Methylosarcina fibrata AML-C10: one gene and its partner. The protein of the gene in region 1 interacts with the protein of each later gene in a pairwise test. Links are inferred from orthologs where the notes say so. Each region holds a gene or a part of one and is shown on either strand. Other genes may lie near its edges.

Region 1 (14,770 bases):
TTGATCAAATGGCATTGCACATCCCCTCAGGGAAACCCGGCAGATACGTCCGCAAGCTGAAGCATTTTCGAATTGCAGATGCGGTGATCGGATAGGACGGATCAATTTGCTCCTGCACGAGATGGAAAAACGCTCTAACGGCTTTTTTCCGCTTTTCCGCAGCCGGGACGGAAAGTCTGGACAGAAGCGGACGCCGCTTTCGGGCGATGGGGCTGGGAAAAAAATCCGCCAAATTCCGGATGATTCGCCGCATAGCCACTATAATTGAAAGCCATGATCCCATTGATTTTTTTATCCGCTAGTTTCGACATCCGGTAACAGCTTGTTTAACTGAATTATGTTGATGCGCTTTTTTTCCACGTTTTTCATTTTGTTTTGTTTTATGGGTTTGCTCCCGATCCAGCCGGCAAACGCCAAAATGTATCGTTGGGTGGATGAAAACGGCAAAACTCACTTATCCGATCAAGTCCCGCCCGATCATGCTCAATATCGGCGCGAATCGCTCAGCAAAAAGGGCAGGGTGATTGAAGTCACCGAAAAAGCTAAAACCGTCGAAGAGCTTGAAATGGAAGCTCGCCTGGAGAAATTGAAGAAAGCTCAGGAAAAAATCATCGCCAGGCAAAAATCCCACGATAAGGCATTACTCAGCACGTACCGCAGCGTTGCGGACATGCAATCGGCACTCAAGAACAAAATGCTGGCGCTGGATTCGGAGTTTAAGGTATTGCAGGCCAATTTAAATCAACATCAAAGCCAACTGGAAAGATTGCTGAAACGCGCTGCGATCCACGAACGAAACGGCGAAAAAACTCCGCAATTGCTGTTGGATGAGGTTAAAGCCGCCAAGGCGCAAATTCTGACTATTCAGGAAGATATCGATAAACAGATCAACAAAAAGAAAACTGAAAAAGCCGAGTTCGAATCCGACATTGAACGCTATCAATACCTGACCCGATCCGGTCCCGAGGAAGCCCAAAAGCTGAGTGACCAGTCGACTGAAAAATTGGCGGCCGACGCCCTGGGCTTGTACCAGTGTCAGAATGAAGCCGACTGTGCCGAGGCCTGGCAAATGAGCCGTCAGTTTGTCCGGGAATATTCGACGACCAAAACCGAAATCGATAACGAGAACTTGATCATGACCCGGGAACCGGAAAAAGACGATGATTTAAGCTTGTCGATATCCCGAATCGTTTCCGCAAAAAGCCAGCAGATCTTTCTCGACATTCGTTGCCGGCAATCGACTCTCGGAGCGGAATTGTGCGGCAGTCAGAAAGTGGCCAACATAAGATCCGCTTTCCGGCCTTTTATTGCATCCAGACTGAAAGAGGATCCGAAATTGAATCCCCGCCAGTTAACGGCTGAGCAATAAAGTGCCGACGCCCTGATCGGTGAACAATTCCAGCAGGACGGCGTGTTCCACCCGACCATCGATGATGTGCACCTTATTGACTCCGCCTTTCAGAGCATCGGTGGCACACCGGGTTTTCGGAATCATGCCGCCGTAAATGGTGCCGTCGGCGATCAGGTCGTCGATCTTTTTCAGCGTCAGGCCCGTCAAAAGCCGGCCTTCCTTGTCGAGAATGCCGGCGATGTTGGTCAGCAAAATCAATTTCTCGGCTTTCAACACTTCGGCCACCTTGCCGGCCACCAGATCGGCATTGATGTTATAGGAATGGCCGTCCTCGCCGACGCCGATGGGCGCAATCACCGGAATGAAATCGCTGCGCCCGAGCATGTCGACCACCGCAGGATCGATGCTGCTGACTTCGCCGACATGGCCAAGGTCGATGATTTCCGGAACATTCGCCTCGGGCGAGGTTTTTTGCAAATGAATTTTCTTGGCACGGATGAAGTCGCCGTCTTTTCCGGTCAATCCCACCGCCTTGCCGCCGTGCATATTGATCAAATTGACGATTTCCTTGTTGACCAGGCCGCCCAGCACCATTTCCACCACGTCCATCGTTTCGCTGTCGGTAATGCGCATGCCGTCGACAAAACCGGTCGATTTGCCCAGGCGTTCCAGAAGCCGGCCGATTTGCGGGCCGCCGCCGTGGACGACGATCGGATTGATGCCGACAAGTTTCATCAGGACGACGTCCCGGGCGAAGCTGTGTTTCAACTGCTCGTCGACCATGGCGTTGCCGCCGAATTTCACGACGACCGTTTTGCCTTTGAAACGCTGGATATAGGGCAACGCTTCAATCAATACATCGGCAATTTCGTGAGCTTTGCGTTGTTGCATCATATGGGGTTTTCCGTATTAAAAAGGTAGGATTAGATTCGGTTTTACGGCGGCTATTTGCTGCCTTACCTGGTCTTGAATGGTTTTTAAGGCGTCCTGGGTGTCGGCTTCGAAACGGAAAACCAGCGAAGGAGTGGTATTGGAAGCCCGCACCAGTCCCCAACCGTTCGGAAAATCCACGCGCAGGCCGTCGATCGTCGTGATTTTGCCGCCGGCAAAATTCGCCTTCGAAACGAGATCCTCGATAAATTTAAATTGTTCGCCTTCGTTCATGTTCACGTTAAGTTCCGGAGTATTGACGCTGTCGGGCAACTGGCCGAAGACTTCGGCACTGGTGCGCGTGTCGGCGGAAAGAATTTCAATCAGCCGGGCGGCGGCGTATAGGGCGTCGTCAAAACCGAACCAACGGTCGTTAAAGAAAATATGGCCGCTCATTTCTCCTGCCAGCTTCGCTCCGGTGGCTTTAAGCTTGGCTTTCATGAAGGAATGGCCGGTTTTCCACATCAGCGGACGGCCGCCGTATTTGGTAATTTCACTGTCGAGATGACGACTGCATTTCACGTCGTAGATGATCTCCGCGCCAGGTTTGCGCGCCAGCACGTCCTTTGCGAACAGCATCATTTGCCGGTCCGGCCAGATAATTTTACCATTCGAATCGACGACTCCCAAGCGGTCGCCGTCCCCGTCGAAGGCGAGGCCCAGATCCGCCTGATAATGGCGGACCGAGGCTATTAATTCCTTCAGGTTTTCAGGCTTGCTGGGGTCGGGATGATGATTGGGGAAGGAGCCGTCCACGTCGCAAAATAATTCGATGACTTCGCAGCCGAGGGTTCGGAGCAGCAGCGGTCCCAATTCTCCGGCCACGCCGTTGCCGCAATCGAGGACTACCCGCATGGGCCGTCCCAAATGCACGTCCTCGGATATCGAGCCTATGTATTCATTGGCAAACTTCTCATTCCGTTCAATCGTGCCCGGGATATCGACGGTATAGGCCTGATTGTCGATGCACGCCTTCAGTCGTTGAATTCTGTCGCCCGCCAGGGTTTCGCCCTTGATGACCATTTTCAAGCCGTTGTATTGGGCCGGATTATGGCTGCCCGTGACCATCGCGCCGGAACGCCCTTCGATGTGATGCGCGACAAAATAAAGTACGGGCGTCGGCACCATGCCGACGTCCAGTACATTGCAGCCGGTCGAAACAATGCCTTGCATCAACGATTGGGAGAGTTCCCGGCTCGACGTCCGTCCGTCCCGGCCGACGACCAGGGTTTTACAGCCTTGAGCCGTAGCTTCGGTGCCCAATGCACGGCCGATATCGTACACGACTCCGTGCGTCAGCGAACTGCCGACAATGCCCCGGATATCGTAGGCCCGGAAGATGGCGGCCGTCTCGTCCGTTTCGGGAAGATGCGCCGGTGGCGCAAGCGGGTTCTGCCGGTTGCCGGCGGCGGTTGCTTTTTCTTTAGGTTTCTCTTCGGATACGGCAAGCGTGTCGAGTTCCAGGCTGAAATCTTCCCAGAACTCATCATTCATCAAATTATCCTCTTCGACAGAGTTAATCCGGGACGAATCCTCATTGTTATGAAGGCGTTTGTATCGGGCCAGGCTGGAAACGACGACGTTGAACTCTTTCAGCTTGACCGGATAGCTGCCGAGCGGTTTGTTTTTCATCATGTCCGTAAAGGCCGTCATGACGATGCTCAAATCGTTCATGAGCATTTCGGACAGTTTCCGGTAGATAAAAAATGAAAGACCGGCAAAGACGATGGCGGGTATCACGATGAAGCCGGCGATAAAAGTCGAATCGGCGAAGCTGCCCTTGGCTGCGCTGTAATTGAGTTCCCAGGCGGTTCCGGCGATTTTATAGCTAGTCTCTGTTCCTTCATCCCAGTTTTTTTTGGCGCCGGCCGTTGCGAGCAGCAGTTTATCTTGTCTTAATTCAAATGCGCCGCCGTTGCCGGGTATCCGTTTCAGAAATTTGCCGATGAAATCGTAATTCATGCTGACCAGAATGACGCCAATCACCTCGTTGTCCTTATTGATTTTACGGGCAATGGCCAAATGCCGGTCCGCAGCCGAAGTTCCATGGATGGCCGCCGGCGGTTCGGCGATTACCGCGTCCCTAACCATATCGAGATCGGCCAGGCTCATTCTGGGTTCACCGGTCTGATCGAGTTCGGTTACTCCGGGCAATAACAGCCTTATTTTTTGCACATCGGGATAATGGCGTTCCAGTTTGGCGCTGACTGCCGCAATCGAGACGGGATTGTTGCCGGAAATCGCGGCCACAACCTCCGGATCCTGTGCCATTTTATCGACAATGGCATTTAAGGTGTCTATTTTGGCTCCGATACTCAAGCCGGCGCCGCCGACCAAGGCATCGGCCTTTGTTTGTCGCGATTCGGCCAATTCGGAATCGGTAATCCAGTATATTCCGGCGCCTGCAAGCAGAATCATCGCGATGGCGATTGCCGACAATAGAGAAAACATACGACTCATCGATTAACACCTTATCATAGTCAGGGAGACGGATTCATGGGCAGTCGGCCGAGGTCGCCGGCGTGCCGCGTCGATCAAGTTACATGGAAAAGCCTGGGGCCGAAACAAGGCAGGGTTCGGAGCGGGCTAAAATGAAAAGGGGCCTTTATGAATAGCTCTATATATAGTAATAGTGGGGCCGCTCGCTCGAATAAAGTTTAGTAGGAATGAAAAATCGTTCAAGAACGGACAAAGAGATTAATGCTTGCCGGTAGAACCGAAACCGCCGTCACCTCTTTCGGTGATTGTCGTGAAATCGGCAACGAGTTTGAACGCCACTTGCACCACCGGCATGAATAATAATTGAGCTATCCGCTCCCCCGGCTGAACGGTGTAATCCTCGCTGCCGTCGTTATGCAAAATGACGCCGATCTCGCCGTGGTAATCGGCATCGATGATACCCAGGCCTTGCCCGACCCGGATTTGATGATTCAGGCACAGGCCGCTTCTGCTGGCCACAACGGCGACCAAGCCGGGGTCCTGGATGTTGATCGACAATCCGGTACCGATCAGTTTATTTTTTCCGGCCCCGATGACCTGCGGGGCATCGAGGCAGGCGATTAGATCAAGGCCTGCGGAGCCTTCGGTTTTATAGGCGGGAACACCGTATTTTTCCAGTAACGGATTGACGATTCTGGCTTCGATTAATCTTTTCATTCGATGGCTTATCCAATGGGCTCGGCGGAGGCGGAGCGTGCGCTGTAAAAAGTGGATTTAAATCCCGTCCGTTGGGCATTGTGTCTGTTCTTTCAGAGAGCATTTGTCCCGGCAAGTTGTTGATTCAGTCTGCGCAGGATCGGATATTGCCGTTGTTGATGCTTCTCAAAAATGCGCGAAGGGACGGACGGCTGCGGTTCAGTCCCGCCGAGATATTTTAACATTCCGAAGCGCTCCAATCATACCCTCGCCGGGACAAACGCAAAATACGCCGTATGGCAGCGGAAACGGAAGTTACCGAATGGTTTAGCGGCTACGGCCGAATAATTTATCGAAGACGACAAAGCCGAGAAGGATGAATCCCACCATGACGACCGATTCGAAAGAATACAGGCCCAGTCCGGTCACCGCCGGGCCCGGGCAGTAGCCGCTCATGCCCCAGCCGATGCCGAACAGAGCCGCGCCCAGAACAAGCATGGCGTCGATCGATATTTTCGAAGACAGTTGAAAGCTTTCGGCAAGCATCGGCCCCGGCCGTTTGAGAATGGCCCGGAACGAAAGCATGGCGACGGGCAGGGCGCCCAGCATGACGAATAGAAGACTGGGATCCCAGCGACCGGCGACGTCCAGAAAATTCAACACTTTTTCCGGATTGATCATATGGGACAACGACAAGCCGACCCCGAACAGGAGGCCGCAGAAAAATGCAGTTATATTCGTTTTCATCATGAGGTCAGATGCAATAAGTGGCGGATGACGTAGACGGTTACCATGCCGGAGCCGATAAAGGTCAACGTGGCGGCCATCGAGCGAACCGACAGTCTGGCCAGGCCGCAAATGCCGTGACCGCTGATGCAGCCGTTGGCCATGCGCGCGCCGAAGCCGACCAGAAAACCGCCGGCGGCCAGCAACCCCAAAGGATAACCGAGTCTGGGGCTGTTAAAGCCCGGTACGAGCCAATGGAACAGTACGGCGCCGAGCGCCAGTCCCGCCAGAAAAAAGAGCCGCCAGGCCCTGTCTTTTTTAGGTGCATAGAGAACGCCGTTCAAAATGCCGCTGATGCCGGCAATTCGGCCGTTGAGCAGGAACAGCAGCGAAGCGCTGAGACCGATGAGCGCTCCGCCCGCCATCGCCGAAATCGGAGTAAAGTTTTCCAAAAGATGATCTCCCGAATGAAAAAAGGACAAGATCAACCCCTCAATGAAGACGGGTTGAACTTGAAAGTAGTATATTATAAAATTCTACTACAAAGACGGAAAATAACTCAAAGAGTTTCGTAAATCGAATCCGGAACATGGCCGGAGCCAAGCAAAAAACTGACGGGTCTTCAGGAGTGGCAGGGCATGAGATTATGAAATATTATTTTTTCCGGGTAGCCTGCGTTTTTCAATACTTATTTTTGTAGGAGAAGGAGAATATTTATTCTGACCGAGCCCTTTTCACGGAGCGGTACTCTCAATGCCGTTTTTCTCCGGATAGCCTACCGGTTTGCATAGGTCACTGCGTAACCTCAGGGCTTAATCTACACTTGAAAGCAGGAGCGTGCTCAGGACTCTGATTGTCGATGGAAATAAAGCAGTGGCTGGAACGCCCGTGGCACGCTGGTTTGAGCGTGACGGCGTCCGGCAGGCGGAGGAGTTCGGCCAAAATAGGCCGGCTTGCCGGAACGAGGCCGCTTTGGGTTGGAGCGCTGTTGCGGCTCTGTTTCCTGAAAAGCACTCCCGTCATCGGGAAACATACCGTCTTTGTCAGCGGTCAAAGGGTTTGTCGAAAGGAATGCGGATTTTCAAGAAGATTCCTCGCCTCGCCGCGGCACGGTGCGATACAGACCGCCATTCCGACGGCCGGCCGGACGAAAATGCAATTTGCCGATCCTGTCTGCCTTAAGCTGAAATTTTCAGAAAGATGCTTATGATATGCCGGAGTTCGACAGATAAAAATTTTTTCAAGCCGCTATAGCGATCGCCATGGATCAGATCAAAGAAATTCCCGCCGCCAAGATTATTATTGTCAAATTACAGCCTGCGGAGGAAGGCCATGCTTTTATTCCGAGAGTCAGATATGTCAATAGTTCGGCCGCCGATTTTTTGGGATACAGCGTTCAGGAGCTGTTGCAGAAAAATCTTAATTTTATTTTTCCGGAAGGAAAACAGCGGGAGGCGTGGCAAAGCGCCCTGTCTCAGTTAAACGACGCGGCGGCCGGTAAAAGTTTTAAAGGGGAGATTGAAACCCGTGAGCGAGCCAGAATTCCGGTTTTCGTGTCGTTGAGGATTTTGTCCAAACAGAATAAGGCGCCGGATGCGGTTCTGGTCCTGCTTCAGGATTTAAGCCGATCCGTTAAAAAAATGCCGGCGGCAGCCTCCCCTTCCGGGAAAGGCAGCGAACTCGACCCCTATCAGTGCCTTGAAGTTGAACACGCTTTGGTCGAAAGCGAGGAACGGTTCCGGCAAATGGCGGACATGGCCGGGGAATGGCTTTGGGAGCAAGATCCCGACGGTTACTACATCTACAGCAGCACCGCAGTCAACCAGATTCTGGGCTTTACGGTGAATCAGGTCATCGGCCGCCACTATACGGAATTTCTGACCGATCAGGACAAGGAAAATCAACGGTCCTACGCCTCCATCCATCATCCTTTTTACGGCCTGACCAATCATTACCGGCACAGGGACGGACATCTGGTCATTACCGAGTCGACCGGGCTGCCGATCATCAACGCGGCCGGAAAATTGCTTAAATGGCGGGGCGTCGACCGGGACATCACGGCCCGGAAGCAGTTTCAGGATGCTTTGATTGAAAGTGAAAAACGCATACGGCTGATCATTGAAAGCTCCCTGAGCGCGATCGTCATCATGGATTCCTACGGCATCATTACCGACTGGAACCCGCAGGCGGAGAAAATATTCGGCTGGACCCGGCTGGAAGCGGTGGGTCAGCCTCTCGATCAACTGATCATTCCTCAGCGGCTGCGCCGTGCCCATCGAGAGGGTTTGCAGCGCTTTCTGCGCACGGGCGCCGGCCCGATGCTGAACCGGTTGATCGAACTGACCGCCTTGCGCCGGGATCAGACCGAGTTTCCCGTGGAAGTCAGCATTTCACCGATGAAAGAGGGCAACGCTTACAGCTTTAGCGCATTCATCCACGACATCAGCTCCCGCAAAGCGGCGGAACACCAGATTCGCGACGCCCAGGTCAAATTGGCGGTAGCCCGGAATGAAATCAACATCGCCCGGACCATTCAAACTTCGTTGTCTCCCTCGGTGCCGATCGCTACCGAACAGTTCGAAGTGCACGGCTTCTGTTTGCCGGCCGACCAGGTCGGCGGGGATTATTTTGATTATTTTTTCGTCAACGAAAACCGGCTGGAAATGATCGTGGCCGATGTGTCGGGGCATTCCCTGGGGCCGGCCTTGTTCATGGTGGAGACGCGAAGCGCCATCCGGGCGCTGGCCAACGGGAAGGGGACGCCGTCGGAAAAAATGACCATGCTCAATCAATTTCTATTCGAAGATCTGGACAAGTCGGATTTTTTCATCACTCTTTTTTACATGCAATACGATATCGGCACGCGCCGGCTATGTTTTGCCAGCGCAGGGCATCCGCCGCCGCTGCTGTTTCAGCCCGCTCACAATACCTGCACCGCATTGGATGCGGGAGGCCTGATCCTCGGAGTCAACAAAAACGTCACATTCGAAGAGAATACCCTCGCTCTTGAGCAGGGGGACATCGTTTTGCTCTATACGGACGGCTTGATCGAAGCGGAGAACGACCAGGGCGACTTTTTCGGCATCGACCGCGTTTGCGAAATTTTCAGAACCCACTCGGGACAGACGCCGAAGCAACTGATCGATACCTTACTGGAGCAACTCAAGCAATTTTGCCTGACCCAGACCTTCAAGGACGACATCACTCTGATGGTGTTCAAATGTAAATAAGGTTGAGGCGCACTGGCGATCCGGCGATTTTCCGAAAGAAAGAAAATGTTGCCGACAGACTCCAAGGAAAGGAGGACGGGAGCCGAGCAATCTTCCGGCCGTCGGAAACTTCCGATGACTTAATTATCATAGGCGGCGCCGATCCTACCTGATAAACTTAAGGACAATCTTCGACTGCCGACCATCGATCATGACAGAGCATCATTCCACCAAAGCCGTGCTTTACGCCTTCGGCGCCAACCTGGGCATTGCCGCGGCGAAAACGGGCGCGGCCATCTGGACAGGGTCGGGCTCGCTGCTGGCCGAAGCGATCCATTCCTTTGCCGATTGCGGCAATCAAGTGTTGTTGCTGATCGGCATGAAGCGCTCGAAAAAAGAACCGACGCGCAAGCATCCGATGGGCTTCGGGCGCGAATCTTACATCTGGTCGATGATGGTCGCGATCGTTCTGTTCTCGGTCGGCGGGCTGTTTTCGATCTACGAAGGCTGGCTCCGCTACAACAATCCGCATGAAGTCGAGAACGAAGGCATTGCCTTGCTCATCCTGCTGATTGCGATCGGGCTCGAGTCCTTTTCTCTGAAAGGGGCTTTGGGAGCACTGGCGGCCGAAAAAGGCGAGCGCTCGTTATGGCAATGGTTTCGGGAAACGCAATCGTCCGAACTGATGGTGGTCACCGGCGAGGACATTGCGGCACTTGCCGGGCTGGCCATCGCGCTGGTGATGCTGGGCCTGACCATGATCACCGGCAATACCGCCTACGATGCCGCGGGTTCCATGCTGATCGGCCTGCTTTTGGTTGCGGTTGCCGCCGCCGTCGGCAGGGAAGTTCATTCGTTGCTGATCGGAGAATCGGTCGAAGACGTTCGCACTCACGTCGAGCAGTATCTGCAAAGCCAGCCCTGCGTGCGGCGTGTGCTCAATCTGTGGGTGATCAATCACGGCAACGCGGTGATGCTGACCGTCAAGGCCGAACTTCCTCCCGAAATGCCCGTCGGTGACGCGGTCCGGCAAATCAACCGCATGGAAAGGGAAATCAAACAGGCTCATCCCCGGATTCGATGGATATTTTTCGAGATCGATGAAACCGATTAATGGGTTTTGTACCGTTTGAAGCAGACCGCTTCGGTTTCGATCAGGCACAAGATATTTTCATGTCGCTTTTGAACTCTGTCCGACTCTCTTTATAATATAACGCAGCCTGAAACAGCTCTTCCTCGTTGCCGTATTGATGGTGCCCGGAAAAAGCCGGTAACTTCCTTCGGGTTGAAAAACAGAAATTGGCACTCATCCCACATCATTCTTCCGAATCGAGGCGATCGGGCTGATTCGGACCGATTGAACTCTGCAATTCGCCGCTCAAGCGGCCTACGTCACACTGCACAACATGGAATTCAAACTGATCAAAACCGACGGCCATGCCCGCCGCGGCCGACTGGCTTTTGCCCGCGGCGTCGTGGAAACGCCGATTTTCATGCCGGTCGGCACTTATGGGGCGGTCAAATCGCTGACGCCGGAGGATTTAACCGGCCTGGGCGCACAGATCATTCTCGGCAACACGTTTCATCTGATGCTGAGGCCGGGCATGGAGGTGATCAGGGCTCACGGCAGCCTGCACGAATTCATGCGCTGGGACAGGCCGATCCTGACCGATTCGGGCGGCTTTCAGGTATTCAGCCTCGGTGCGCTGAGAAAAATCAGAGAAGAGGGCGTTACTTTCCAATCGCCGGTGGACGGCCGCAGGATCTTCATGGGGCCGGAAGAATCGATGCAGGTGCAGCAGGATCTGGGTTCCGACATCGTGATGATTTTCGACGAATGCACGCCTTATCCTGCGACCGAAAAACAGGCGGCGGAGTCGATGCGGCTGTCGCTGCGCTGGGCCGAGCGCAGCAAGAAGGCGCACGGCGACAATCCTTCGGCGCTGTTCGGCATCGTTCAGGGCGGCATGTACGAACATTTGCGGCGGGAATCGATCGACGGGCTGACCGCGATCGGCTTCGACGGCTACGCAATCGGCGGTCTTTCCGTCGGCGAGCCCAAGGAGGAAATGATGGCGACGCTGGATGCGCTGCACCCGAAAATGCCGGCCGACAAGCCGCGCTATCTGATGGGCGTCGGCACGCCCGAGGATCTGGTCGAGTCGGTGCGCCGCGGCATCGACCTGTTCGATTGCGTGATGCCGACGCGCAACGCTCGCAATGGCCATCTTTTCACCCGTTTCGGCGTGGTCAAGATAAGAAACAGCCAATATCAGTTCGATACCGGACCGCTCGATGAAACCTGCGGCTGCTACACCTGCCGGAATTATTCCAGAGCCTATCTCCGGCATCTGGATAAATGCGGAGAAATGCTGGGTTCAAGGCTCAACACGATCCACAACCTGTATTATTATTTGCACCTGATGCAGGGACTGCGCGATGCCATCGAACAACAGGAACTGGATGAATTTGTCAGGAGATTTTACCAACAACGAGGTAAAGTTGTTCCGACTGTGGCATAATAGTTCGATTTATCATTATTATAAGTACGAGGATGATCATGAGTTTTTTCATTTCCGACGCGATGGCAGCCGCAGCGCCGGCCGCACAACAAGCCCCCGGCATCGAAGGCATGCTGTTTCCGGTAGGCGTCTTGCTGTTCTTCTATTTTCTGTTCCTGCGCCCGCAATCCAAGCGCGCCAAAGAGAAAAAACAGATGCTCGCGACGATGACCAAGGGCACCGAAGTGGTGACCTCCGGCGGTATTCTCGGCAAGGTGGCCGATCTGGACGACAATTTCGTCAAACTGGAAGTCGGCGACAATCTCTTCATTCAGGTGCAACGCCACAGCATCGAAAACATCATGCCGAAAGGGACCTATAAAGCGATCGCCAAAAAGGCCAAAGTCTGAAATCGCACCCGGCGTCAAGATTCGTGGCCGGCCGGCGACGGCGGTTCAATCCCAGACTCGATTAAATCGATGGAATATTAGAAATGCAAAATCAATATCCTCTTTGGAAAAATATTCTAGTCATCACTGTCTTCATTATTTCGATGATTTATGCGTTGCCGAATTTGTACGGCGATGACCCTTCCGTGCAGGTCTCTTCTGCGCATTCGGCGGCGTTGGACCTGTCCCGGGCCGACAAGATCGAGTCGGCCATCAAGGCGACCGGCGTTGCGATCAAGGCGTTCGAATACAAGAACGACCGGGTGCTGGCGCGCTTCAATAGTACCGATGATCAGATCAAGGTCGCGGATTTGCTCCGGGAGCAGATGGGCGATGACTACACGGTTGCGCTTAATCTTGCGCCGGCGACCCCGGCCTGGCTCGATGCGTTGGGCGCGAAGGCAATGTATCTCGGCCTCGACTTGCGCGGCGGCGTTCACTTTCTGATGGAGGTCGACATGGACGCGGCCGTGAAGCAGGCGGAGGAACGCTATAACGACGACGTGCGCCAGGCCTTGAGAAACGGCAAAATTCGTTATCAATCGGTGGCCAAGGAGGACAACTTTATAAAAGTCAAGCTCAAGTCCGCCGACGACAAGGCCTCCGCGTTGAATCTTTTGAAAAAAGATTTTGGCGGCCTTGATATAACCGAAGCCGAACAGCAGGATCAGATCTGGCTGAAAATGTCCGAAAAGGAAATTCGGGAAATCAAGAAATTTGCGGTTTCGCAAAACATTACGACCCTGCGGAACCGGGTCAACGAATTGGGCGTTGCCGAGCCTGTGATTCAGCAGCAGGGCAACAACCGCATCGTCGTCCAGTTGCCCGGCGTTCAGGATACGGCCCGCGCCAAGGAAATCCTGGGCACGACCGCCACGCTGGAATACCGGCTGGTCGACGTCGAGCACGACGTGCAGCAGGCGGTTGCCGGCCACGTGCCTGCGACCAGCCGTCTTTACTATGAAAAGAACGGCGCTCCGATCCTGCTCGACCGCCGGATCATCGTGACCGGAGATCAGATCGTCGACGCTTCGTCGGGCATGGATCAGGACGGGCGCCCGGCGGTGTTCATTACCCTGAACGGCGCCGGCGCCAGCAAAATGGGCAAGGTCACCCAGGCCAACGTCGGCAAGCCGATGGCGGTAGTCTTTATCGAATACAAGGTCGAAAGTAAAACGGTCAACGGCGAGAAAATCCGGACCAAAAAGAAGGTGGAAAAAGTCATCAGCGTCGCCACCATTCAGGGCGTTTTCAGCAAGCGCTTTCAGACCACCGGCCTGGACAGCCCGCAGGAAGCGCGCAATCTGTCGCTGCTGCTCAGAGCGGGATCGCTGGCGGCGCCGGTCGATATCGTTGAAGAGCGCACTGTCGGTCCCAGTCTGGGTCAGGAAAATATCAGCAAGGGCATCAATTCCAATGTCTACGGTTTCATAGCGATCGCTCTGTTCATGATTGCCTATTACCGGTTGTTCGGAATTTTTTCAGTCGTCGCGTTGGGCGTGAACGTGTTGCTGCTGGTTTCGGTGCTGTCTTTGCTGCAAGCCACGCTAACGTTGCCGGGCATGGCGGGCATTGCACTGACCGTGGGCATGGCGATCGACGCCAACGTGCTGATCAACGAGCGAATTCGCGAGGAGCTTAGAATCGGCATGACTCCCCATGCCGCCATTTATGCCGGTTATGAGCGAGCGTTTGCGACCATTTTAGATTCCAATATTACCACCTTGATTGCCGGCATCGCGTTGTTCATGCTGGGCTCGGGCCCCATCCGCGGGTTTGCGCTGGTGCTGTGCATCGGCATTTTAACCTCCATGTTCAGTGCGGTTCTGGTATCGAGAGCGTTGGTCAACGGTATCTACGGTTGGCGGCGTAAGTTGGATAAATTGGCTATCTAATAGGTGCGATTCAATGGAATTTTTTAAAATTAAACGCGATATCCCGTTTATGCGTTATGGTCGGGTCACTACGACCATTTCGCTGGTGACTTTTATCTTGGCGATACTGGCACTAAGCTTTAAAGGGCTTAATTTGGGATTGGACTTTACCGGCGGCATCCAAATTGAAGTCGGTTACAATCAGCCGGCCAACCTCGAAACGATTCGAAAAATTCTGGAAGATCAGAAGCTGACCGAATTTTCGGTGCAAAATATCGGCAGCGTGAAAGAGGTGCTGATCCGTTTGCCAATGAAGCCCGAAACCAACAACGTCAAGTTGAGTGAGATGGTATTGGCAAAATTGAAAGAGCAAGACCCTGGCATCGTGTTACGCAGCGTCGATTTTGTCGGACCTCAAGTCGGCCAGGAATTGTTCGAAAGTGGTGGATTGGCGCTAATGTTAGTCGTAGCGGGCATTATGGCTTATTTAGCCGTCCGCTTCGAGTGGCGTTTCGCGTTGGCCGCTATCATCGCCAACATGCACGACATCGTGATTATTCTCGGCATGTTTGCGTTTTTTCAATGGGAATTCACG
Region 2 (8,051 bases), 540 kb from region 1 along the record:
CCCGCGCATGAAGTGGCGGCGATTAACGCGGCGCGGATAGCCGGAAAATCAGACGAAGAAATAAAGAAGCTTGTCGTCGAGCTGGAAGCGGCGCGGACGATTGGCAAGGAGGCATAAGCCAATGACCGCACACAAAAAAGCCGCTGGGAGTTACCCGACTCCAGCGGCTTACAAAAATTCAGAGCAGCACCATTTTACCACAGCGGACATAGAACGGCAGTTCACCGACGCGGCCGGCGTCGCCGGAATCCACTTGACTGGAGCAATTGTTGCCGATGGCACCTTGCACCGAGGCCATCTGGACGGACACAAGCCCGGAACGAAAAACGGCGCCTACATCCTGCACCTGGATGGCCATCCGGCGGGCTGGGCGCTGGACTTCACCACCGGCGCTTCTATGACCTGGCGGGCCTACGGCCGGCGAGCACGATTATCCGATGCCGACCGGGCCGCCATTGCCGCCGAACGCCAGCGGCGCGAACAGGAACGCCAGCAAGCGCACCGAACAGCCGCCGATAAAGCCCGTTTTATCTGGAGCCGCTCAAAGCTCATTCACCAATCAGAGGAACATCCTTATTTGGTAACCAAGCGGATACAGCCGCACAACGCAAGGCTGAGCGAATACCAAGGCCGGTCGTCTCTGGTCATTCCGATAATGGGGGAATCCGGTTTGACTTCCCTGCAATTCATCAAGGCCGACGGCGGTAAGCGGTTTTTACCGGGGGGCGAAATCAAAGGTTGTTTCTTCGGGATTGGCATGTCTGGAGTGACAGCAAGCGAGCCGGGCCGGATTCTGATAGCCGAAGGCTTCGCCACCGGCGCGAGTTTATCCGAATGGTTCCGGCAGCCGGTTATCGTGGCGTTCAATGCCGGCAATCTGGAGCCAGTCGCCAGACGGATCAAGGCGCTGTACCCGAATCACGAGCTGATTATCTGTGGCGACAATGACGCATCCGGCACCGGCCAGAAAGCGGCACGGGCGGCGGCGCTGGCCGTGGGCGGGAAGTATCTCATCCCGCCAATAGTGGGGCAGGATTTCAATGACGCCATCAATGCCTGGCGGGATATGGTCAATACGGAGGTGGCGGTATGAATGCACCTTTTATCGAGATTCCGACGCTTGATGATGCCGTTGACCCGGATGCAGATGACCAATGGCCTAATCCGCAACCCTTGCCGGAAGGCTTGCCGCCTGTGGCCGCTTTCGATCATACCTTGTTGCCGGATACGTTACGGCCTTGGGCGCAAGACATCTGTGAGCGCGTCCAATGTGCTCCCGATTATGTGGGCGTGGCGATCATGTCGGGCTTGGGGTCCGCCATTGGCCGTAAGATCGGCATTCGGCCGCAAGCCAAGACCGATTGGACCGTTACGCCGAATCAATGGGGACTGGTAGTCGGGCGGCCTGGCGTTCTGAAAAGTCCGGCGATGGAGGCGGCGCTTTCTCCACTCAAGCGATTGGCGGCCGAAGCATCGAAGGCGCACGAAGCGGAAATGGCCGATTACAAAGCACGGGCGACCTTGTTCAAGCTGCAACAAGAGAGCGCGGCGGCGGAAGTCAAAAAGAAGCTGGCAAAAGGCAGCGCAACGGAAACGGAATTGCTCTTTGCCTTGCAGGTCGATGAGCCGGATTTGCCGGCCTTGCGGCGTTACATTGCCAACGATACGACGGCGGCCGCTCTGGGCGAGTTGCACCGGCAGAATCCTAACGGCTTGCTGGTCTTTCGTGATGAATTGGTTGCGCTGCTCAAATCGTTGGACCGTGAAGACAACGCCGAAGCACGGGGCTTTTATCTGACCGGCTGGAACGGTGACAGTCCCTATACCTTCGATCGCATTACACGTGGGATGAATCTGCATATCCCGGCAGTTTGTTTATCGCTGTTGGGATCGACGCAGCCGGGCCGGATTGCCGAGTACATCCGGCAAGCCGTGCGCGGCGGATCGGGCGATGACGGCTTAATCCAGCGTTTCGGCTTGCTGGTCTGGCCGGACACCGGCGGCGATTGGAAAAACGTGGATCGATGGCCGGATAGCATCGCCAAAAATGAAGCCTTCCGTGTTTTCGACCGACTGGACCGTTTGGACCCGATGACTATCGGCGCGGCGCAAGATACCGATTACCACGGCGAACCGGACGGAATGCCTTACTTGCGCTTCGATGAAGGCGGGCACGGCTTGTTTTTGGAATGGCGTACCGACTTGGAAGCCAAGTTACGCAGTGGAGACCTTCATCCGGCGATGGAATCCCACCTTGCCAAATACCGCAAGCTGGTTCCTGGCTTGGCACTGATCCTGCACGTTGCCGGCGGCGGTACCGGGCCGGTCTCAGAACAGGCAACGCTGCAAGCCCTGGCGTGGGCCGAATACCTGGAAACCCATGCACAACGGGCCTATGCCAGCGTGACAAGCCCGGAGTTATCGGCGGCAAAGGCAATCATTCAGCGCTTACGCAAGGGCGACTTATCGCGGACTTTTTCAAGTCGTGACGTATGGCGGCCGGGCTGGGCGATGCTGTCGGATCGGGAGCAAGTCGCCGATGCCTTGCGTCTGCTGGTCGAACTCGATTGGTTGGGCATAAGGCAAGAGAAGACCGGCGGACGTACCGCGACGATCTACACCGCCAATCCGAGAGGGTTTTCAGAATGAGCTACCTTGACCGATTGAAAGCGCAAAATTCAGAAAAACAAGCCACTAAGGCACTGTCAAAACCGCCAAAAGCCCCTTTAGGCAGTAAAGGCAGTAGCCAAATGGCTCATTTTCCCCAAAACAATGAAGTTCGGCCGAACAGCGAAACATCGAAAACAGGCGATTTGAACAACCGATCCAGTGTAAAACCTGAAGACAGAGCCGCCATTCTCCGCTGGCTTCATTCCATAGGTGAAACGGATCAGGCCGTGATGGATGATGTTATTGAGTATTGCGCCAGTAACCCGGATGCCATGGCGTATTATCTAAAACGAGCATGCTCATGCCCGAACTGATCTATTAATTGAAAACCACCGCCGAAAGGCAAGGAAAAAATAAAATGGAAAACCAAGACAATCTGTCAGCCACCCTAAACGACCGTATCGCCGCCCTAAGAAAAAAGACGACGTTAGCCATCGAGACGTGGCAGCCGGAACCGGGCGAAAGCCTGATAGGCGAATTGATCGGTTCACAAAAGGCATCGGGCATTTACGGCGAAAACATCCAGATCCTCATCAAGGACGAAACCGGGCACGTTACCGCGGCATGGCTCACTGCCTGGTTAAAAGATAATCTGAGGGCGCAAGGAGCCGATAAAGGCGACTTGGTAGCGATTACCTTCTTAGGCAAGAAGATGTCGCCAGCGGGAAGGCCCTATAACGCTTACTCGCTGGTGGTCGATAAATTATGAGCGATTCTAAACCCACGGTTTATAATGCCGAAAATCGCAACGTAGAGCCGCCTAGGAGGCCCGAAAAATGGCAAACCAATACCCTGTAGAGATAGACGGTAAAACCGGCGAAATAGAGGACTTACCCCCACCACGAGGTGGCCGGTACCGATGTAAGCTGGACACCATGGCCGATGTCCGACGCGAAATGGCGAAGGTGTACCGGGAGGCGCGTTCGGAAGTGATCGACCCGGCCACCGCCAGCAAGCTTGTATGGTGTTTGCAGGCGGTCGGCAAGGTGATCGAGGGCAGCGATTTAGAGAAGCGTATCGAGGCGCTGGAGGCAAAGCAATGAGCATTAAGACGAGATTAGCCAAGCTTGAAGTCGGCAATAACAAGTCGACTATCATCGTCGTTTCACCCGGCGAAACCGAAGCGGAAGCCATGCAGCGGTATCTGGAAGAAACCGGGCGAACCACTGCCGGGCGCGTGTTGTTGGTCAAGACGGGGGTTCCTAGATGAGCATCAAAACGAGATTAGCGAAGCTGGAGGGGCGTAGAAACCCGTTTCCGACGATAGGCCGAGTGATCGTCAGACAAGGGCAGTCAGGCACAAGTCAATGGCTAGCAGAGCACCCTGGCCGGCCATTGCCCGATATGCTGATTGTCCGAGTAATCGCAGACCCGCCAACGAGACCGATGCACTAAACCACCCACAAGCCGGGGCAACCCGGCTTTTTTATGCCTGACGGTTTTATCCTGCCGGACACCATGCCCATGTTGACGTTGACCGGATCGGGCAATGCCGTGATGTGCTACTTTTAGGAAACAACGCCAATAGCAAGAATCATACCCGGCTGTAATTCACGTATGGCGCGGCTTTCAAAGAGTTGGCACGGAATCATGCTAGGGAATTGATTGTTTCCAAATAGGAGCACGTCACTGCATGAGGGGATGGCGGGAACGGCAGGTTTTTCGGGAGTGGGAGGGATGGCGGCGATGCCGGGCTTTTTTTACTGGCGTTATGGCGAAGCAAGCCAGCGGAAAATTTTGTTATCCCGGATGTTATCCCGAAACTGATTTTTTGCTTTTTTCGGAAAGATGGCTTTTCGTAAGTCCTTGATTCAATTGGTCGGGACGAAAGGATTTGAACCTTCGACCCCTTGCACCCCATGCAAGTGCGCTACCAAACTGCGCTACGCCCCGAGAAATTGAAGTTATAAACTGATAATGAAGGATCGAGAACTCGATCCTGAAGAGGGAGAGGCCATTATACTATATTCGCCTCTGCAATTTCGAGAAAATCTATTTTAACAATTCCAGAATATCTTCCAGCTCGATGACCATCTGATGAATCAGTTGCTTGGTCAAAGTGGCGTCTTCCTTGCTGTTGTCGCTGGTCAGATGGGCCCTTGCGCCGCCGATGGTATAACCCTGCTCGTACAGAAGCGAGCGTATCTGGCGGATCATCAACACATCGTGGCGCTGGTAATAACGACGATTGCCGCGTCTTTTGACCGGACTGAGCTCGGTAAACTCCTGTTCCCAATAACGAAGAACGTGAGGTTTGACCGCGCACAATTCGCTGACTTCACCTATCGTGAAATAACGTTTGGCCGGTATGGGCGGCAATTCATTGTTATTACTCGGTTCCAGCATATGCTTCTACTCTGGCTTTAAGTTTTTGACCAGACCTGAATGTTACCACACGTCTGGCCGTGATGGGAATTTCTTCTCCGGTTTTTGGATTTCTTCCGGGGCGGCTGTTTTTGTCCCGGAGTTCGAATTTTCCAAATCCTGAGATCTTTACCTGCTCTCCATGTTCCAACGATTTTTTTATTTCTTCAAAAAAAAGCTCTACGATGTCTTTTGCTTCGCGCTTGTTTAAGCCCAGCTCATCGAACAGCCGTTCGGCAAAATCTGCTTTAGTTAATGCCATTAATTCAATCCCTCAGCTTTGCACTAATTTGATTTTTCAAAGTTTCCAAGATCCTGCTAAATATAGCATCTATTTCCGAATCCGTAAGGGTCTGCGCATGATCCTGAAAGATCAGGCTCAAGGCGATGCTCTTGTCACCAGGCTCGATGCCTTTGCCCCGGTAGACGTCAAACACGACCATATCCTGAAGAGTAGCTTCGTTACAGCCGCGGATGCAGGACAGCATTCGCTCGGTGGTCACTTCTTCCTTGACGATCAAAGCCAGATCGCGTCTCACCGACGGGAATTTAGACAGCGGAGTGAAGGCTGGAATTCGTTTTTTCAGCAGCAAATCCTGATTTAATTCAAATAAAAACACCGGGTTATCGAATCCGAGCTGTTTTTCAATATTTGGATGCAACATGCCCAGCGTACCGATCTTTTCCCCGGCCTCCGTTACAATATCGGCCGTCTGACCGGGATGCAGGGCCGGATTTTGAGCAGCAACAAACCGAACCTCGCAACCGGTCAGCGAAAAGACGGCTTCGATATCGGCTTTCATATCGAAAAAGTCGATTTTTCCGGCAGCCGCGCCCCATTGTTCGGGATAAGCCGTCCCTGTCGCGAGCCCTGCCGCCATTTTTTCCTGGCGAAGCTCGCCATCTTTAGCGACAAATCTTAATCCGGTTTCGAACAGGCGGACGCGACTGTGCTGACGATTGAGATTATGCAAAGCCGCTTTCAACAGTCCGCACCACAAGGTCGTGCGCATCACCGACATCTCGGAGGAAATCGGATTCTGCAGGCGGACCGGCTGGCTCCCCGGCGCGACCGTCTGCTGGATGGCTTCATCGACAAAGCTGTAAGTGATCGCTTCCTGATAACCCCGATCGACCAGCAGATCCTTCACCCGGTCCAGTTCAAGGACCGATTCGGTGACGGGGCTGATGTCCGAACGCATGAGCAAGCGGTTGTTCGGCAGATTGTTGTATCCGTAGATGCGAGCAATTTCCTCGATCAGGTCGGCCTCGATGGCGATATCGAAGCGAAATCCGGGCGGCGTCACTTGCCAGCCGTCGGCCTGAGGCTCGATCTTCATTCCCAGCGATTGGAATATCCCGGCGATCCTTTGATCTTCCGGCAACAATCCCAGCATTTTCTCGACCTGCTGCCGTCTGAGCAAGATGGGTTTGCGCCGAGGCAGAACCGCCTCCGCCACCGCCTCGGTGATGGGGCCGACGCGGCCTCCGGCGATATCGACGATCAGTTGTGTGGCCCGCTCGATGGCCCTTTCTTGAAGATAAGGATCGACGCCCCGCTCGAAACGATGGGAAGAATCGGTATGAAGCCCGTATTTTCTCGCTTTGCCGGCCATGCTCTGCGGAGAGAAAAAGGCGCATTCAAGAAAAATGTTCCGAGTCGTGTCGCTGACCGCGGTCTCGCTGCCGCCCATGACTCCGGCCAGAGCCAGGGCCCGCCGTTCATCGGCGATGACCAGCGTGGCCGGATCCAGCTTGACGGACTGGCCGTTCAATAAGGATAGCTCCTCACCCTCGTCGGCCCAGCGGACACGAATGGAGCCGCTCAGCAAGTCGGCATCGAACGCGTGCAAAGGTTGGCCCAGTTCGATCAATACGTAGTTGGTGACGTCGACGACGGGGCCCAGACTTCTCAAGCCGCAGCGCCTCAGCCGCTCCTGCATCCATGAAGGGGTTTCGGCTTCGGGATTGACGCCTTGGATCAAACGTCCCAGATAACGGGGACAGGCATCGGGCGCGGCCACCGCAACCGGTAACGAGTCCGGGTGCGCAACGTCTTTTTTAGCAAAGGCCAAAGGCGCAAAAGGCATTTCATTCAGGACCGCCACTTCTCGCGCAATGCCTTCAATGCTCAGGCAATCGGCGCGGTTCGGAGTCAAATCGACTTCGATGAGGGAATCGTTTAATGACAGGTATTCGCGAATGTCGACACCCACCGGTGCATCGGCCGCCAGTTCCATCAGGCCGTTCGATTCGGCCGCCAGTCCCAATTCCTTTTCCGAGCACAGCATGCCGAAGGATTCGACGCCCCGAAGCTTCGATTTTTTAATTTTGAAATCGCCAGGCAACTCGGCGCCGATCAAAGCCGCCGGGATTTTCAGACCGACTCGAACGTTGCTGGCGCCGCAGACGATCTGCAAGGATTCTTCCTGGCCGACCGCCACCCGGCAGACGCGCAGCCGGTCCGCGTCGGGATGCGGTTCCATGGCCAGCACTTCGCCGACCACGATGCCGCTGAACGAGGCCGCCGCAGGCTCCACCGAGTCGACTTCAAGACCGGCCATGGTCAATTGTTCGACCAGGCCGTCGGTATCGATTGCTGGATTAACGTATTCTCTTAACCAGGCTTCACTAATTTGCATGGCTCATGCTGTCCTTGGTAATGACCCGTTATCTAAATTGTTCCAGAAATTTAAGATCATTTTCAAAAAATAACCGTAAATCATTAATGCCGTAGCGCAACATGGCCAGTCTTTCCACGCCCATGCCGAAGGCGAAGCCGCTGTATTGCTCGCTGTCGATATGGACCGCTTTGAACACTTCCGGATGGATCATCCCGCAGCCCATGACTTCAAGCCAGCCCGATTGTCCGCACACCCGGCAGCCCTCGCCGCCGCACATCACGCATTCGATGTCGACTTCTGCGGAAGGCTCGGTAAAGGGAAAATAAGACGGACGGAAACGGACCTGGATATCCTTTTCGAAAAAGGCCTGCAGGAATTGGTAGACCAAACCTT

The links.
Region 2: the proteins of secD (region 1) and pheT interact in binary tests that used the Escherichia coli proteins (3 or more experiments, as listed by UniProt). The link is inferred for Methylosarcina fibrata AML-C10 from one-to-one orthologs.

The regions. Positions count from the first base shown.
Region 1 is NZ_KB889965.1:1,216,867-1,231,636, reverse strand. What follows is about bases 11,889-14,770. They hold secD (protein translocase subunit SecD), read left to right. Parts: upstream 11,889-12,345; coding sequence 12,346-14,196; downstream 14,197-14,770. Other genes in these bases: secF (protein translocase subunit SecF), read left to right, coding at 14,210-14,770; yajC (preprotein translocase subunit YajC), read left to right, coding at 11,912-12,262. Also shown: A3OW_RS0105960 (DUF4124 domain-containing protein), read left to right, coding at 338-1,369; argB (acetylglutamate kinase), read right to left, coding at 1,352-2,245; A3OW_RS28815 (phosphomannomutase/phosphoglucomutase), read right to left, coding at 2,261-4,741; dut (dUTP diphosphatase), read right to left, coding at 4,979-5,437; A3OW_RS0105935 (DUF6691 family protein), read right to left, coding at 5,744-6,163; A3OW_RS0105930 (YeeE/YedE family protein), read right to left, coding at 6,163-6,594; A3OW_RS0105920 (SpoIIE family protein phosphatase), read left to right, coding at 7,405-9,372; A3OW_RS0105915 (cation diffusion facilitator family transporter), read left to right, coding at 9,563-10,465; tRNA guanosine(34) transglycosylase Tgt, read left to right, coding at 10,758-11,873. UniProt on the Escherichia coli protein: Part of the Sec protein translocase complex. Interacts with the SecYEG preprotein conducting channel. SecDF uses the proton motive force (PMF) to complete protein translocation after the ATP-dependent function of SecA.
Region 2 is NZ_KB889965.1:675,380-683,430, reverse strand. What follows is about bases 4,989-8,051. They hold pheT (phenylalanine--tRNA ligase subunit beta), read right to left. Parts: upstream 7,677-8,051; coding sequence 5,301-7,676; downstream 4,989-5,300. Other genes in these bases: pheS (phenylalanine--tRNA ligase subunit alpha), read right to left, coding at 7,705-8,051; ihfA (integration host factor subunit alpha), read right to left, coding at 5,000-5,296; A3OW_RS0103410 (MerR family transcriptional regulator), read right to left, coding at 4,989-5,016. Also shown: A3OW_RS26855 (helix-turn-helix transcriptional regulator), read left to right, coding at 1-117; A3OW_RS23925 (toprim domain-containing protein), read left to right, coding at 122-1,093; A3OW_RS0103445 (YfjI family protein), read left to right, coding at 1,090-2,649; A3OW_RS26850 (hypothetical protein), read left to right, coding at 2,646-2,984; A3OW_RS0103440 (hypothetical protein), read left to right, coding at 3,029-3,379; A3OW_RS0103435 (hypothetical protein), read left to right, coding at 3,447-3,713; A3OW_RS28165 (hypothetical protein), read left to right, coding at 3,710-3,880; more of A3OW_RS0103410, read right to left, coding at 4,663-4,988.